2 regions of the Streptomyces sp. NBC_01296 genome follow, and region 1 is predicted to be linked to the other one. Evidence: riboswitches for the same ligand, from Rfam matches in the RefSeq annotation. Region 1 holds a riboswitch; the other holds the start of a gene.
What was found. A riboswitch is a leader RNA that binds a small molecule or an ion and turns the genes downstream of it on or off. The one in region 1 is predicted to bind cobalamin.

Region 1 (7,468 bases):
GCGCGGACCGTGGCCACCATGCCGCCGTGGTACTGGAAGTAGTCGTCCGAGTCGGCGATGTCGTGCTCGCGGGTGTCCGTGTTCTTCGCGGCCACCGTGATCCGCTTGTACGCGGTCTCCATCTCGGCGCGGGCCGGGCGGCCCTCCAGGCCGCGGCCGTACGCGTAGCCGCCCCACACCGTGTAGACCTCCGCGAGGTCGGCGTCCGTACGCCAGTCGCGGGAGTCGATCAGCTGGAGGATGCCGGCGCCGTACGTGCCGGGGCGCGAGCCGAAGATACGGGTCGTCGCGCGCCGCTCGTCACCGTGCTCCGCCAGGTCCGCCTGGGCGTGGGCCCGGATGAAGTTCTCCGAGGCGGGCTCGTCCAGCCCCGCAGCCAGCCGTACCGCGTCGTCCAGCAGGCCGATCACGTGCGGGAACGCGTCCCGGAAGAAGCCCGAGATGCGCAGCGTGACGTCGATGCGCGGGCGGCCCAGCTCCTCGAGCGGGATCGGCTCCAGGCCGGTGACGCGGCGCGAGGCCTCGTCCCACACCGGGCGGATGCCCAGCAGGGCCAGCGCCTCGGCCACGTCGTCGCCCGAGGTGCGCATCGCGCTCGTGCCCCACAGGGACAGGCCGACCGAGGCGGGCCACTCGCCGTTGTCCGTGCGGTAGCGGGTGAGGAGGGAGTCGGCCAGGGCCTGGCCCGTCTCCCACGCGAGGCGGGACGGGACGGCCTTGGGGTCGACCGAGTAGAAGTTGCGGCCCGTCGGGAGGACGTTGACCAGGCCGCGCAGCGGGGAACCCGAGGGGCCCGCCGGGACGAAGGCGCCGTCCAGCGCGCTCACCACGTGCGCGATCTCGTCGGTCGTGCCGGCCAGCCGCGGGACCACCTCGCGGGCCGCGAAGTCCAGGACGGCCGCCACGTCCGCCGCGTAACCGGCGGCGACCGAAGCCACCGCCTCCGGGGCCCAGTTCGCGTCCTCCATCGCCTGTACCAGCGCGCGGGCCGCCGCCTCCGCCTCGTCGGCGGTCGTACGGGTGGCCGCGGACTCGTCCAGGCCGAGCGCCTCGCGCAGGCCGGGCAGGGCCGTGGTACCGCCCCAGATCTGACGGGCGCGCAGGATGGCGAGGACCAGGTTGACCCGGGCCTCGCCGGTCGGGGCGCCGCCCAGGACGTGCAGGCCGTCCCGGATCTGGGCGTCCTTGACCTCGCACAGCCAGCCGTCGACGTGCAGCAGGAAGTCGTCGAAGCCCTCGTCGTCCGGGCGCTCCTCCAGACCGAGGTCGTGGTGGAGCTTCGCGGCCTGGATCAGGGTCCAGATCTGGGCGCGGATGGCCGGCAGCTTGGCCGGGTCCATCGCCGAGATCTGGGCGTACTCGTCCAGGTGCTGCTCCAGGCGCGCGATGTCCCCGTACGACTCCGCGCGCGCCATCGGCGGCACCAGGTGGTCGACCAGGGTGGCGTGCACGCGGCGCTTGGCCTGGGTGCCCTCGCCCGGGTCGTTGACCAGGAACGGGTAGATCAGCGGCAGATCGCCGAGCGCGGCGTCGGGCGCGCAGGCCGCGGACAGGCCGGCGTTCTTGCCCGGCAGCCACTCCAGGTTGCCGTGCTTGCCCAGGTGGATCATCGCGTCGGCGCCGAAACCGCCGTCCTCCGCGCGCGCCTGGATCCAGCGGTACGCGGCCAGGTAGTGGTGCGAGGGCGGCAGGTCCGGGTCGTGGTAGATCGCGATCGGGTTCTCGCCGAAACCGCGCGGCGGCTGGATCAGGATGAGGAGGTTCCCGCGGCGCAGGGCCGCGAGCACGATGTCGCCCTCCGGGTTGGCCGAGCGGTCCACGAACATGTTGCCCGGGGCCTCGCCCCAGTGTTCGTTGACGCTGCCCTGCAGTTCGGCCGGGAGCTCGGCGAACCACCGCTTGTAGTCGGCGGCCGGGATCCGGACCGGGTTGCGGGCCAGCTGCTCCTCGGTCAGCCAGTCCTGGTCGTGGCCGCCGGCCTCGATCAGGGCGCGGATCAGCTCGTCGCCGTCGCCGGAGACCAGGCCCGGGATCTCCTCGACGGGGCCGAAGTCGTAGCCGCCCGCGATGAGCGTGCGCAGCAGCTCCACGGCGCTGGCCGGGGTGTCGAGGCCGACCGCGTTGCCGATGCGGGAGTGCTTGGTGGGGTACGCGGAGAGGACGAGCGCGATCTTCTTGTCGCGGCGCTCGATGTGGCGCAGCCGGGCGTGCCGGACGGCGATGCCGGCGACGCGGGCGGCCCGCTCGGGGTCGGCGACGTACGCGGGCAGGCCGTCCTCGTCGAGCTCCTTGAAGGAGAACGGGACGGTGATCAGGCGGCCGTCGAACTCGGGCACGGCGACCTGCGTCGCGGCGTCGAGCGGGGACAGGCCCTCGTCGTTCTCCTCCCAGGCGCTGCGCGAGCCGGTCAGGCACAGGGCCTGCAGGATCGGGACGCCGAGCGCGGCCAGCGCACCCGCGTCCCACGACTCGTCGTCGCCGCCCGCCGAGGCGGTGGCGGGCTTGGTGCCGCCGGCCGCGAGGACGGTGGTGACGACCGCGTCCGCCGACTCCAGCGCGGCGATCAGGTCCGGCTCCGGGGTGCGCAGGGAGGACACGTAGAGGGGGAGCGCCCGGGCGTCCTGGGCCTCGATCGCGTCGCACAGGGCGTGCACGAAGGCGGTGTTGCCGCTCATCTGGTGGGCGCGGTAGTACAGCACGGCGATCCGCGGACCCTCGGTGGTCCCCGGCGTGCGCTCCAGCGGGCCCCAGGTGGGCGCGGCGGCCGGCGGCTCGAAGCCGTGGCCGGTGAGCAGCACGGTGTCGGAGAGGAACCGGGCCAGCTGGTCCAGGTTGGCGGGGCCGCCGTGGGCTAGGTAGCCGTGCGCCTCGGCCGCGATGCCGATCGGGACCGTGGAGGCCTCCATCAGCTGGGCGTCCGGGGCCTGTTCGCCGGTGAGGACCACCACCGGGCGGGTCTGGGCAGGCGCCAGGAGCAGGTCGAGGCCGTCCTGCCAGGCGCGCAGGCCGCCGAGGAGGCGTACGACGACCAGGTCGACGCCGTCGAGCAGCCCGGGCAGGTCGTCGAGGGGAAGGCGGGACGGGTTCGCGAACCGGTACGGCACGGGGCCGTCCGCGGCGCGGGCGCTGAGCAGATCGGTGTCGGACGTCGACAGCAGCAGGATCATGCGGCGGCAGGCCTTCCTCGGGGTTTCCGCGCCCCGGGCAGTGAGGACAGCGGGAGTTCCTGACTCACCCGGCGGATTTGCTCTGCAGGGTTCACAGTGGCGGGACCGCGCCGGATTCGCACCGGGCTTCCTCCCGGCGGGCCATGTGGCTCCGCCGCTGGTCATCTTAGGTGGCGATCTCCCTGACCGGGAGTGGGGGTGGCCAGCGCCGGGGCGCCCGCCCGGCGGACCCGCCCCCGCCCCCCCGCCCCCGCGCGCCCCCGCGCGCCCCCGCTCCACGCAGCGCCGAGTCCGCCCGCGCACCGTTGCTGCGCGGAGGGAGCGGGTGGTGACGGCCACAGGTCGGGGCGGGGGAATCGTGGGTATGCTCGCCGCCATGCCGCCCCAGCCCCCGTCCGCCGCACCGCGGGACGAACCCGTCATACGCGACCGTGGTGACGCCTGCCCCGGTGCGCTGCGGCTGCACGCCGCGGACGACGGGTTCCTGGCCCGGGTGCGGGTGCCCGGCGGAATGCTCGACGCGGACGCGGCCGCGCTGCTGGCCGATGCCGCGGACCGGCTCGGCGACGGGCACATCGACCTCACCTCCCGCGGCAATGCGCAACTGCGCGGACTCGGGGCGGGCTGCGGCGGCGAACTGCAGTCCGTGCTCGTCCGCGCCGGCCTGCTGCCCGCGCCCACCCACGAGCGGGTCCGCAACATCGTCGCCTCGCCGCTGACCGGCCTCGACCGGAGCGGCCTGCCCGATGTGGCGCCCTGGGTCGCGGAGCTGGACCAACTGCTGTGCGCGAGCGCGCCCGCGGCCGGGCTGTCCGGCCGCTTCCTGTTCGCCCTCGACGACGGCCGCGGCGACGTCACCTCGCTCGCCGCCGATGTGAACCTGGTCGCCCGGGACGCCGACCGGGCCCTGCTGTGGACGACCGATCCGGCCGACGCCCTGCTCGTGGCCGCGGCCGACGCGCCCCGGGCCGCCCTGGTGGCCGCCGCGTACTTCCTCGACGCCGTCCGGGAAGCCGGTACCCGGGCCTGGCGGGTTGCCGAGCTGCCCGCCGAACAAGCCCTGCGCCCCGACGAGTTGGGCGTGCGGCTGGCTGCCGCCGGGATCGAGGCCTCCCCCGTACGGGAAGACGCCCGGCGCTCCCCGGCCCCCGAGCCCGGCATCGTCCAAGGCCCCGAAGACCCCGAAGACCCCGAGGGCACCGCCGCGCTCAGCGTGCTCGCACCGCTCGGCCGCCTGACCACCGCGCAGTGGCGCCTGCTGGCCGGCCTCACGGGCCGCATGCGCCTGACCCCCTGGCGCGGCGTCGTCGTCCCCGGCGTGCCCGCCCACGCCGCGGCACGAGCGCTGGCCGCCCTCGCCGGGGCCGGGCTGGTCACCGCCCCCGACGACCCCTGGCGGTCCGTCACCGCCTGTACGGGGCGCCCCGGTTGCGCCAAATCCCTCGCGGACGTACGCGCCGACGCGCGGGCCGCCGTCACCCGCGCGACCGGCCCCCTGCCCGTGCACTGGTCCGGATGCGAACGCCGGTGCGGGCACCCCCGCGGCACCGCGTGGGTGGACGTGGTCGCCACCCCCACCGGGTACGACCTCTGCGCGGACGGCCGCACCCCGCGCCGCGGCCTCCAGACCTCCGAACTTCCCGCGGCCCTCGCGGACGCACGCCGCACCACCTCCCACGACGCAGCGAAGAAATGAGCGAGTACACAGTGTTCGAGTACGAGAAGGACGGCGCGGCGATCTACCGCCAGTCCTTTGCCACGATCCGCGCCGAGGCGGACCTCTCCGGGCTGCCCGCCTCCGTCGCCCAGGTCGCGGTACGCATGATCCACGCCTGCGGAATGACCGACCTGCCCCGGGACCTCGGCTACACCGCCGACGTCGTGCTGCGCGCGCGTGCCGCCCTGACCGCCGGCGCGCCGATCCTCTGCGACGTGCAGATGGTCGCCAGCGGGGTCACCCGCAAGCGGCTGCCCGCCGACAACGAGGTGATCTGCACCCTGTCCGACCCGGCCGTGCCCGCCCTCGCCGCGAAGATGGGCACCACGCGCAGCGCCGCCGCCCTCGAAGTCTGGCGCGACCGCGGCCTGCTGGAGGGCTCCGTGATCGCCGTCGGCAACGCGCCGACCGCGCTGTTCCGGCTGCTCGAGATGATCGAGGAGGGCGCCCCGCGCCCCGCCGCCGTCATCGGCGTCCCGGTCGGCTTCATCGGCGCCGCCGAGTCCAAGGACGCGCTCGCCGCCCACGCGTCCGGCCTCGACCACCTGATCGTGCGCGGCCGGCGCGGCGGCAGCGCCATCGCGGCCGCCGCCGTCAACGCGATCGCGAGCGAGGAAGAATGAGCAGCGCAGCCGGCACCACAGCCCGCACCGGAAAGCTGTACGGCGTCGGGCTCGGCCCCGGCGACCCCTCCCTGATGACCCTCCGGGCCGTCCAGGTCATCGCCGAGGCGGATGTCGTCGCGTACCACAGCGCCCGCCACGGCCGTTCGATCGCCCGCTCGATCGCCGCCGAGCACCTGCGCGCGGACCACGTCGAGGAGCCGCTCGTCTACCCGATCACCACCGAGACCACCGACCACCCCGGCGGCTACCAGGGGGCGATGGAGGAGTTCTACGAGCAGTCCGCCGCCCGGCTGGCCGCGCACCTGGAGGCCGGCCGGACCGTCGCCGTGCTCGCCGAGGGGGACCCGCTCTTCTACGGCTCGTACATGCACATGCACAAGCGGCTCGCCGACCGGTACGAGGCCGAGGTGATCCCCGGGGTGACCTCGGTCAGCGCCGCCGCCGCCCGGCTCGGCACCCCGCTCGTGGAGGGCGAGGAGGTGCTGACGATCCTGCCCGGCACCCTGCCGGAGGAGGAGCTCACCGCCCGCCTCGCCGCCACGGACTCCGCGGTCGTGATGAAGCTCGGCCGTACCTTCCCCGCCGTGCGCCGGGCCATGGAGGGCAGCGGGCGGCTGCCGGAGGCCCGGTACGTCGAGCGCGCCACCATGGCGGGCGAGCGGACCGGCGTCCTCGCCGACACCGACCCCGACAGCGTCCCGTACTTCGCCGTTGCCGTCGTGCCCAGCCGCATCGGCAACCCGGGCAGTGTGCCGTCCGGGCCCGGCCAGGTCGCCGTCGTCGGCACCGGACCTGCCGGGCCGCTCTGGCTCACCCCCGAGACCCGGCGGGCGCTGGCCGACGCCGAGGTGCTCGTCGGGTACACCACGTACCTGGACCGCGTACCCGTCAAGCCGGGCCAGATCCGGCACGGCTCCGACAACAAGGTCGAGTCGGAGCGCGCCGAGTTCGCGCTCGACCTCGCCCGCCGCGGCAAGCGGGTCGTCGTGGTCTCCGGCGGCGACCCGGGCGTCTTCGCCATGGCCACCGCCGTCCTGGAGGTCGCGGGGCAGCCGGAGTACAAGGACGTGCCCGTACGGGTCCTGCCGGGGGTGACCGCCGCCAACGCGGCAGCCGCCGCGGCCGGGGCCCCGCTCGGCCACGACTACGCCACGATCTCCCTGTCGGACCGGCTCAAGCCGTGGGAGGTCATCGCGGAGCGGCTGCGCGCCGCTGCCGCGGCCGACCTGGTGCTCGCCCTGTACAACCCGGGCTCGCGCAGCCGGACCTGGCAGGTCGCCCAGGCCAAGGAGCTGCTGCTGGAGCTGCGTTCGCCGCAGACGCCGGTCGTGGTCGCCCGCGACGTGGGCGGCCCGGAGCAGTCGGTCCGCATCCTCGCGCTCGGTGAACTGGAGCCGTCCGAGGTGGACATGCGCACGATCCTGCTGATCGGGTCCTCGCAGACCCAGGTCACGGAGCGGCCGGACGGCTCCCGCGTGACGTGGACCCCGCGCCGCCATCCGGAGGCCTGACCGGCAGCACAGCCGGCCCGCCGCCCCGGGCGCGACGAAGCGTCCGTGGGCGGCGGGGGCTCAGGGCTCAGCACTGCCAGAGGAACGCCGCCCGGCCGCAGGGCTCGCAGGCATGCGCGTAGGCGCTGCCGGAGCCGAAGTTGGGGGCGGTGAGGGGGTCCGGGCCCTCGTCCAGTCGGGCGACGAACTCCATGGGGCGGCCGCAGCCCGTGCAGTCGGGGGTCTCGTCGTTCTGGAGCCAGTCGGCGGTGCCGCCGAGCTGACCGAGCACCTCGTTCGCAGGGCGCCCGCTCTGCTCGGACCAGGCCTTGGAGGCGAGCCGGTACTCAGGCTCGGCCACCGTGACGCGCTCGACGGTACGGACCGCCCCGAGCTGCCGAACGTCCTCGTCCTCGTCCTCGTCGTCGTCTTCGTCGTCGTCGTCCCCGGCGGTGGGGAGTGCGGGCA
Region 2 (7,468 bases), 850 kb from region 1:
ACGGCACGCCCAAGGCCGTGCTGCTGGGCCTGGAGGGCCACTCCCCCCGCTCGGTGAACGTGGAGAGCGCCGACGACGAGGTGGAGCGCATCCGCCGGAGCGGCCGCCTGCGCCTGCTCGGCACCGAGATAGGGAGCGCGCACGAGATCGCCTTCGACGAGCCGAGCCAGCTGATCCTGCACCGCCGCCGTTCCCTGCCGTACCACGCGAACGGCATGACGCTCTTCGCGTACGACGCCTCGGGCGCCCCGCTGCTGGAGAAGACGTACTACTCGGTCGGCGGCGGCTTCGTGGTGGACGAGGACGCGGTCGGCGAGGACCGGATCAAGCTCGACGACACCGTGCTGAAGTACCCCTTCCGCAGCGGCGACGAAATGCTGCGGATGGCCCGGGAGAGCGGCCTGTCGATCTCCGCGATGATGCTGGAGAACGAGAAGGCCTGGCGCACGGAGGAGGAGATCCGCGAGGGCCTGCTCGAGATCTGGCGCGTCATGCAGGCGTGCGTCTCGCGCGGCATGTCGCGCGAGGGCATCCTGCCCGGCGGCCTGAAGGTCCGGCGCCGCGCGGCGAACACCGCCCGCAAGCTCCGCTCCGAGGGTGACCCGCTGGCGCTGTCGATGGAGTGGATCACCCTCTACGCGATGGCCGTGAACGAGGAGAACGCCGCGGGCGGCCGGGTGGTCACCGCTCCGACGAACGGCGCCGCGGGCATCATCCCGGCGGTCCTGCACTACTACATGAACTTCGTGCCCGGCGCCGACGAGGAGGGCGTGGTCCGCTTCCTGCTGGCGGCCGGTGCGATAGGCCTGCTCTTCAAGGAGAACGCCTCGATCTCCGGCGCCGAGGTCGGCTGCCAGGGCGAGGTCGGCTCGGCCTGCTCGATGGCGGCCGGCGCCCTCGCCGAGGTCCTGGGCGGCTCCCCGGAGCAGGTGGAGAACGCGGCCGAGATCGGCATGGAGCACAACCTGGGCCTGACCTGCGACCCGGTCGGCGGCCTCGTCCAGATCCCGTGCATCGAGCGCAACGGCATGGCGGCGGTCAAGGCGGTCACGGCGGCGAAGATGGCGATGCGCGGCGACGGCACCCACAAGGTCTCCCTCGACAAGGTCATCAAGACCATGAAGGAGACGGGCGCCGACATGAAGGTCAAGTACAAGGAGACCGCCCGCGGCGGTCTGGCGGTCAACGTCATCGAGTGCTGATCCGGCAGGCATGACGAGCGAGGGGCCCGGCGCAACGCGCCGGGCCCCTCCGCGTTGCCGTCACGGCAGGCGGAAATCGCAGGTGATCTGAGGTTTGCGGGGAGTCGCGCTCCCCTTCGCCGTCGCGCTCTTCGCGGGGGCCGCGCAGGCCGACAACGGGGCGGGTGCGGGCGTCTCGTCCAACGCCGCCGTCGCCGAGATCCTCGGCGGGCCGCCGCACGTTCCTGTGACAAGACGGGTCCAGCGGCCCTCCGGGTCGGGACCTTCGGCCCACGGGGGCGGCCCGGAGGTGGGCTAGCTTGCCCGAGAGGGCGGATTTTCCCCCGTGAGCCGACAGAGAGGTGGAGCGCATGGACGGCACGGACGGTATCGAGCACCAGGTCCTCCCGCTCCGGCTGGAGGCCTCGCCCGCGCCCCTGCCGCTGCTCGGGGCCTTCACGTACCGCTGCGAGCGGCCCTACGAGCTGGCCCTCGACTTCCGGGGCGCCGGGATCCACGTGGCGCACTGGGTGTTCTCCCGGGACCTGCTGCTCGACGGGGAGACCTGCGCGACGGGCGAGGGGGACGTCCAGGTGTGGCCGCACTGGCAGGGCAGGGAGCCGCGCGTCTTCCTCGCCTTCACCAACGGCGAGCGGAGCTGCGTGGTGTCCGCCCGGGCGAAGGACGTGCGCGCGCTGTGCCGGCGGCTGGTCGCCCTGGTGCCGCGGGGTGAGGAGCAGCGGCACTACGACCTCGACGCCGAGCTGAGCAGCCTTCTTCCCCGCTAGGGGCTGTTTGTCCCGATTCTTTCTGTTTCGGGTGGTTTGGGTGCAACCATGAGCCTGCCGGGAGTGTCCTCAGCAGTGACACCGGTCCCCGCCTCCGAAGAATCAGGGGGACGCCATGAACCACCTCCGCCGCCGGCAGCTCGTGGCCCTTGCCACAGGTGCGCTGCTCACCGCCGGGATCACCCTCGCCGCTCCGGCCTCGGCCGTCGTCCGGCCCACGCCGCTCGTCGTCAATGCCCGCTGGGGCGGGCACTGCACGTACGACCGCATCGTCATCGACCTGCGGGGACACGTCCCCGGGGTCGCCGTCACCCGCGCGGCGAAGCTGGTCCAGGACGGATCCGGCAAGCCCGTCCCGCTGGCCGGGAAGTACTTCCTGCAGATCCGCCTGCATCCCGCCGCCGCGCACAACCGCGCGGGCGACAGCACGTACCACGGGCCGAAGCTCGTCAAGATCTACCTGCCCGAGCTCAAGGGCCTCGCCATGACCGGCGACTTCGAGGGGTACGTCACCTTCGGCGCCGCCTTCGGCAGCAAGCCGTCCTTCACCTCGTTCACCCTGCACGGGCCCGAGCGGTTCGTGCTGGACGTCGCGCACCGCAACGTGTGCCGGTGAAGGAGGGGGACTACCGGTGCTCGGGGTTCGGGAAGTCGAAGCGGCAGCCGGCGTCCCACTCCGAGCGCTGGTTGCCGTGCGCCGGGATGCCGCCCGCGCGCTTCAGCAGGGCGGCCAGGTGCATGAGGTTCCACGACATGAAGGTCGTGTTCCGGTTGGTGAAGTCGTTCTCGGGGCCGCCCGAACCGGGGTCGAGGTACGAGGGCCCGGGACCGGCCTCGCCGATCCAGCCCGCGTCGGCCTGCGGCGGGACGGCGTAGCCGAGGTGCTGGAGGCTGTAGAGGATGTTCATGGCGCAGTGCTTCACGCCGTCCTCGTTGCCGGTGACGAGCGCGCCGCCGACCCGGCCGTAATAGGCGTACTGGCCCTGCGCGTTCAGGATCGAGGAGCAGGCGTAGAGCCGCTCGATGACCTGCTTCATGACGGAGCTGTTGTCACCGAGCCAGATCGGGCCGCACAGCACGAGGATGTCGGCGTCCATGATCTGGCTGTACAGGACGGGCCATTGGTCGGTTTCCCAGCCGTGTTCGGTCATGTCGGGCCAGACACCGGTGGCGATGTCGTGGTCGACGGCGCGGATCAGCGAGGTCCGGGCGCCCGCCGCCTCCATGACGGCGCGGCTCCGGTCGATCAGGCCCTCGGTGTTGCTGGTCTCGGGCGAGCGCTTGAGCGTGCAGTTGACGTAGAGCGCGGTCAGGTCGGAGTAGTCGTATTCGGCAGCCACGCCGCCAGCCTGCGCGGAGTCGGCCGGGGCCGCCAGCGGACCGCACCCGTTCGGGCCGGGTTGGTACCGGTCCGTCCGTCCGACTAGGGTCATCGGGCCTTGGTGTACGGGAAACCGGTGGGAAACCGGTGCGGCCCTCGCCACTGTGAACGGGAAGTCCGGCTCCACTCTTTCGGGAAGCCACTGGGCGGCGCGGGGGGATCCGCATCGCCCGGGAAGGCGGAGTCAGGGCATCAGCACCCGTGAGCCAGGAGACCGGCCGGGGCGCGTTGTCCATCCACGAGGTGCTGGAGAGGTCTCCCCACTCATGCATATAGCCGAGGGGTTTCTGCCCCCTTTGCACGCGGTCGCCTGGGGCGCCGCGTCCGCTCCCTTCGTCGTCCACGGTGCCCGCGCCCTCACCCGCGAGGTGAAGGCCAACCCGGAGAGCACACTGCTGCTCGGGGCGTCCGGAGCGTTCACGTTCGTCCTGTCCGCGCTGAAGATCCCCTCGGTGACGGGCAGTTGTTCGCACCCCACCGGGACCGGGCTGGGCGCGATCCTGTTCCGGCCGCCGATCATGGCGGTGCTCGGCACGATCACCCTGCTGTTCCAGGCGCTGCTGCTGGCGCACGGCGGACTGACCACCCTCGGCGCGAACGTCTTCTCGATGGCCATCGCCGGGCCCTGGGCGGGCTACGGGGTCTACCTGCTGCTGAAGCGCTTCGGCGCCCCGCTGATGGTGACCGTCTTCTTCGGCGCCTTCTTCGCCGACCTGGTCACCTACTGCGTGACCTCCGTGCAGCTGGCGCTGGCCTTCCCGGACCCGGGCAGCGGGTTCCCGGGCGCGCTGGCGAAGTTCGGGGGCATCTTCGCGGTCACCCAGATCCCGCTCGCGGTGAGCGAAGGCCTGCTGACGGTGCTCGTGATGCGGCTGCTGATGCAGTCGAGCAAGTCGGACCTGGTCCGGCTGGGCGTCGCGAAGCTGACCGGTGGCGGCGAGCAGAAGGCGGCGGTCTGATGGGCATGAGCCGGAACACGAAGATCAACGGCCTGCTGCTGCTCCTGGTGGCGGCGCTCGCCGTACTGCCGATCGCGCTCGGGATGGGCGAGGGCAAGGAGGAGCCGTTCACGGGCGCCGACGCGCAGGCGGAGACGGCCATCACCGAGCTGAAGCCGGACTACGAGCCGTGGTTCTCGCCGCTGTACGAACCCCCCTCCGGGGAGGTGGAGTCGGCGCTGTTCGCCCTCCAGGCGGCGCTGGGCGCGGGCGTGCTCGCGTACTACTTCGGCGTCCGCAAGGGCCGCCGGCAGGGCGCGGCCGCGGCAGCCGCGGCGGCGGCGCCTTCGTCGGACGCGCCTTCGCCGGACGCCGCGGGCGCTGCGTCGGACACTGCCGCCACGAGGTCGTAGGCGGTGCTGCCGATCGACGTGGCCGCGCACAGCAGCCGCTGGCGCGGCCGCCATCCGCTCGAGAAGGCCCTGCTGGGGCTGGGACTGACGATCACCGCCGTGTGCCTGCCGCCCTGGCCCGGCGGACCGCTGGTCGCCGCGGCGACGCTGGCCGTGCTGCTCGGCCCGGCCGGTGTGGCCGGGCGCCGGCTGTGGCGGGCCTTCCGGATCCCGCTGGGCTTCTGCGTCACCGGCGCGCTGCCGCTGCTGGTCGCCGTCGGCGGCCCGGCCGGGCTCGTCTCGCTCGCGCCCGACGGCCCCCGGCATGCCGCGGAGCTGCTGCTGCGGACCTCGGCGGCCTCCCTCGGGGTGCTGCTGTTCGCCTTCACGACGCCCGTCTCGGACGTCCTGCCCCGGCTGGTCCGGGCCGGGGTACCGGCGCCGGTGGTGGACGTGGCCCTGGTCATGTACCGCATCGGCTTCCTGCTGCTGGACTCGATGGCCCAGGTCCGGCGCGCCCAGGCGGCCCGCCTGGGGCAGTCGGGCCGGGCCGCGGTGTGGCGTTCGCTGGCCGGGCTCGCCGCGACCTCGTTCGTACGGGCCTTCGACCGCGCGGCGCGGCTCCAGGTGGGCCTGGCCGGGCGCGGCTACGACGGCGCCCTGCGGGTCCTCGTACCCGAGGCGGCCCTGTCGTGGCGGTTCCTGGCGGCGTCGGGGGCCCTGCTGGCGGCCCTGATCACCCTGACTCTCACCCTGAAGGGGCTCTACCTGTGAACCCGTTGGTGGAACTGGCCGGAGCGGGCTACGCGTACGAGGACGGCCCCGCGGTCCTGTCCGACGTGGACTTCGCCATCGCGGAGGGCCGGGCGCTGGTCCTGCTGGGCCGCAACGGCAGCGGCAAGACCACGCTGATGCGGCTGCTGAGCGGGGGCCTGCGGCCCGGGTCGGGGGCGCTGCGCCTCGACGGGACGGCGGTCTCGTACGACCGGGCGGGGCTGGTCCGGCTGCGCACCTCGGTGCAGCTGGTGGTCCAGGACCCGGACGACCAGCTGTTCGCGGCCTCGGTGGAGCAGGACGTCTCCTTCGGCCCGATGAACCTGGGGCTGCCGGCGGACGAGGTCCGGGCCCGGGTGGACTCGGCGCTCGCCGCGCTGGACATCACGGCGCTGCGGGACCGCCCGACGCACCTGCTCTCGTTCGGGCAGCGCAAGCGCGCGGCGATAGCCGGCGCGGTGGCGATGGCTCCGCGGGTGCTGATCCTGGACGAGCCGACGGCGGGCCTGGACCCGGACGGTCAGGAGCGGCTGCTGGACGTCCTGGCGGGCCTGCGCGCGGCCGGCACCACGGTGGTCATGGCCACGCACGATGTCGACCTGGCGGTCCGCTGGGCCGACGACGCGGCGGTGCTGACCCCGTCGGGCATCCGCGTCGGCCCGGCGCAGGCCCTCCTGTCGGACCCGGAGCTCCTGGCCTCGGCGGGCCTGCGCCAGGCCTGGTCCCCGGCGGTGACGTCCCTCCTCCGCGCCCACGGCCTCCTCCCCCCGCACACCCCCGGCCCCAAAACCCCGGAGGCCCTGGCCACTTGGGGCTAGGGGCGGGCGCCTTGTCGGTCCCCGTCGCGCTGGGCGACCTGTTCCACGCGCGACCGGCCATCAGCCCCGACGGGAGTCGTCTCGCGGTCGCCGTCGGGAACGGGGTCGCGGTCCTCTACCTCCCGCATCCCTAGGATGGCCGCATGTCGCTGCCCCACGCCATCCTGACCGCCCTGCTGGAGAAGCCCTCGTCGGGGCTGGAGCTGACCCGGCGGTTCGACAGGTCGATCGGGTACTTCTGGTCCGCGACGCACCAGCAGATCTACCGCGAGCTCGGCCGGCTGGAGGAGGCCGGGCTGATCCGGGCGCTGCCCAGCGAGGTGCCCGTACGGGGGCAGAAGAAGCAGTACGAGGTGCTGGCCGGCGGGAGCGCGGAGCTCGCACGGTGGGTCGGCGAGAGCCAGGACCCGAAGGCCATCCGGGATCCGCTGCTGCTGCGGATCCGGGCGGCCGCCGTGGTGGGCCCGCACGGGCTGGCCGGGGAGCTGCGGCGCCATCTCGATCTGCACCGGCGGCAGCTGGCCGTCTACGAGGCGATCGAGGAGAAGGACTTCCCGCCGGAGCGGGACGGTGACGAGGACCGGCTGCGCCGGCTGGTGCTGCACGGCGGCATCGGCCTGGAGACGTTCTGGCTGCGCTGGCTGGAGGAGGCCCTGGGCGAGGTCGAGGACATGGCGCCGCCGTCCGGCGGAACCGTCTCCTGACCCCGGGAAACCCGCCAGGGCAGCGCGATGCCCCCGCCCGCCCGGCAGAAGGGCGTGGCGGGGGCGGTGCAGGGCTTACTTGTTCAGGGAGGCCCAGAACTCGTCGAAGCTCAGCAGGCCGTCGCCGTTGGTGTCCTTGGCCGCGATCACGGCGTCCGCGACGGCGCCGGTCACGTACGCGTCACCCATCGCCTTCATGGCCGCGCTGTACTCGTCGGCCGTGACGAAGCCGTCACCGTCCGCGTCGAACTTGCCGAACGTCGCCCGCGCGCTCTCGATGTCAGCCACTGGGATCCACCCCTTCTAGGTGCTTGTTGACCGGCCCAGGGTAGCGGCAGCCGGGCACCGCCCCTCCCGCGGGTCCCGTTCGGGCGGCAGATATAAATTCAATTACCCCTCGGCGATGTGGAATCAATAATTCCACCCGAGAAATCCAACCCGGGCTTGTCACGTTCCGGGGTCACGGCATAACGTACCGGCATTGCCGCCACA

Region 2: linked by a shared signal. The riboswitch ahead of OG299_RS13235 (energy-coupling factor ABC transporter permease) and the one ahead of cobN (cobaltochelatase subunit CobN) in region 1 are both predicted to bind cobalamin.

The regions. Positions count from the first base shown of each region.
Region 1 is NZ_CP130720.1:2,146,860-2,154,327, reverse strand. Features, by position in the region: gene cobN (cobaltochelatase subunit CobN) at 1-3,167, opposite strand, end outside; cobalamin riboswitch at 3,201-3,340, opposite strand; gene cobG (precorrin-3B synthase) at 3,544-4,863, shown strand; gene OG299_RS09995 (precorrin-8X methylmutase) at 4,860-5,507, shown strand; gene OG299_RS09990 (precorrin-2 C(20)-methyltransferase) at 5,504-7,021, shown strand; gene OG299_RS09985 (hypothetical protein) at 7,089-7,468, opposite strand, start outside.
Region 2 is NZ_CP130720.1:2,991,873-2,999,340, forward strand. Features, by position in the region: gene OG299_RS13210 (L-serine ammonia-lyase) at 1-1,202, shown strand, start outside; gene OG299_RS13215 (hypothetical protein) at 1,297-1,500, shown strand; gene OG299_RS13220 (SsgA family sporulation/cell division regulator) at 1,553-1,969, shown strand; gene OG299_RS13225 (AMIN-like domain-containing (lipo)protein) at 2,085-2,585, shown strand; gene OG299_RS13230 (flavodoxin family protein) at 2,596-3,309, opposite strand; cobalamin riboswitch at 3,393-3,587, shown strand; gene OG299_RS13235 (energy-coupling factor ABC transporter permease) at 3,617-4,309, shown strand; gene OG299_RS13240 (energy-coupling factor ABC transporter substrate-binding protein) at 4,315-4,701, shown strand; gene cbiQ (cobalt ECF transporter T component CbiQ) at 4,705-5,454, shown strand; gene OG299_RS13250 (energy-coupling factor ABC transporter ATP-binding protein) at 5,451-6,272, shown strand; gene OG299_RS13255 (hypothetical protein) at 6,284-6,406, shown strand; gene OG299_RS13260 (PadR family transcriptional regulator) at 6,416-6,976, shown strand; gene OG299_RS13265 (EF-hand domain-containing protein) at 7,052-7,264, opposite strand.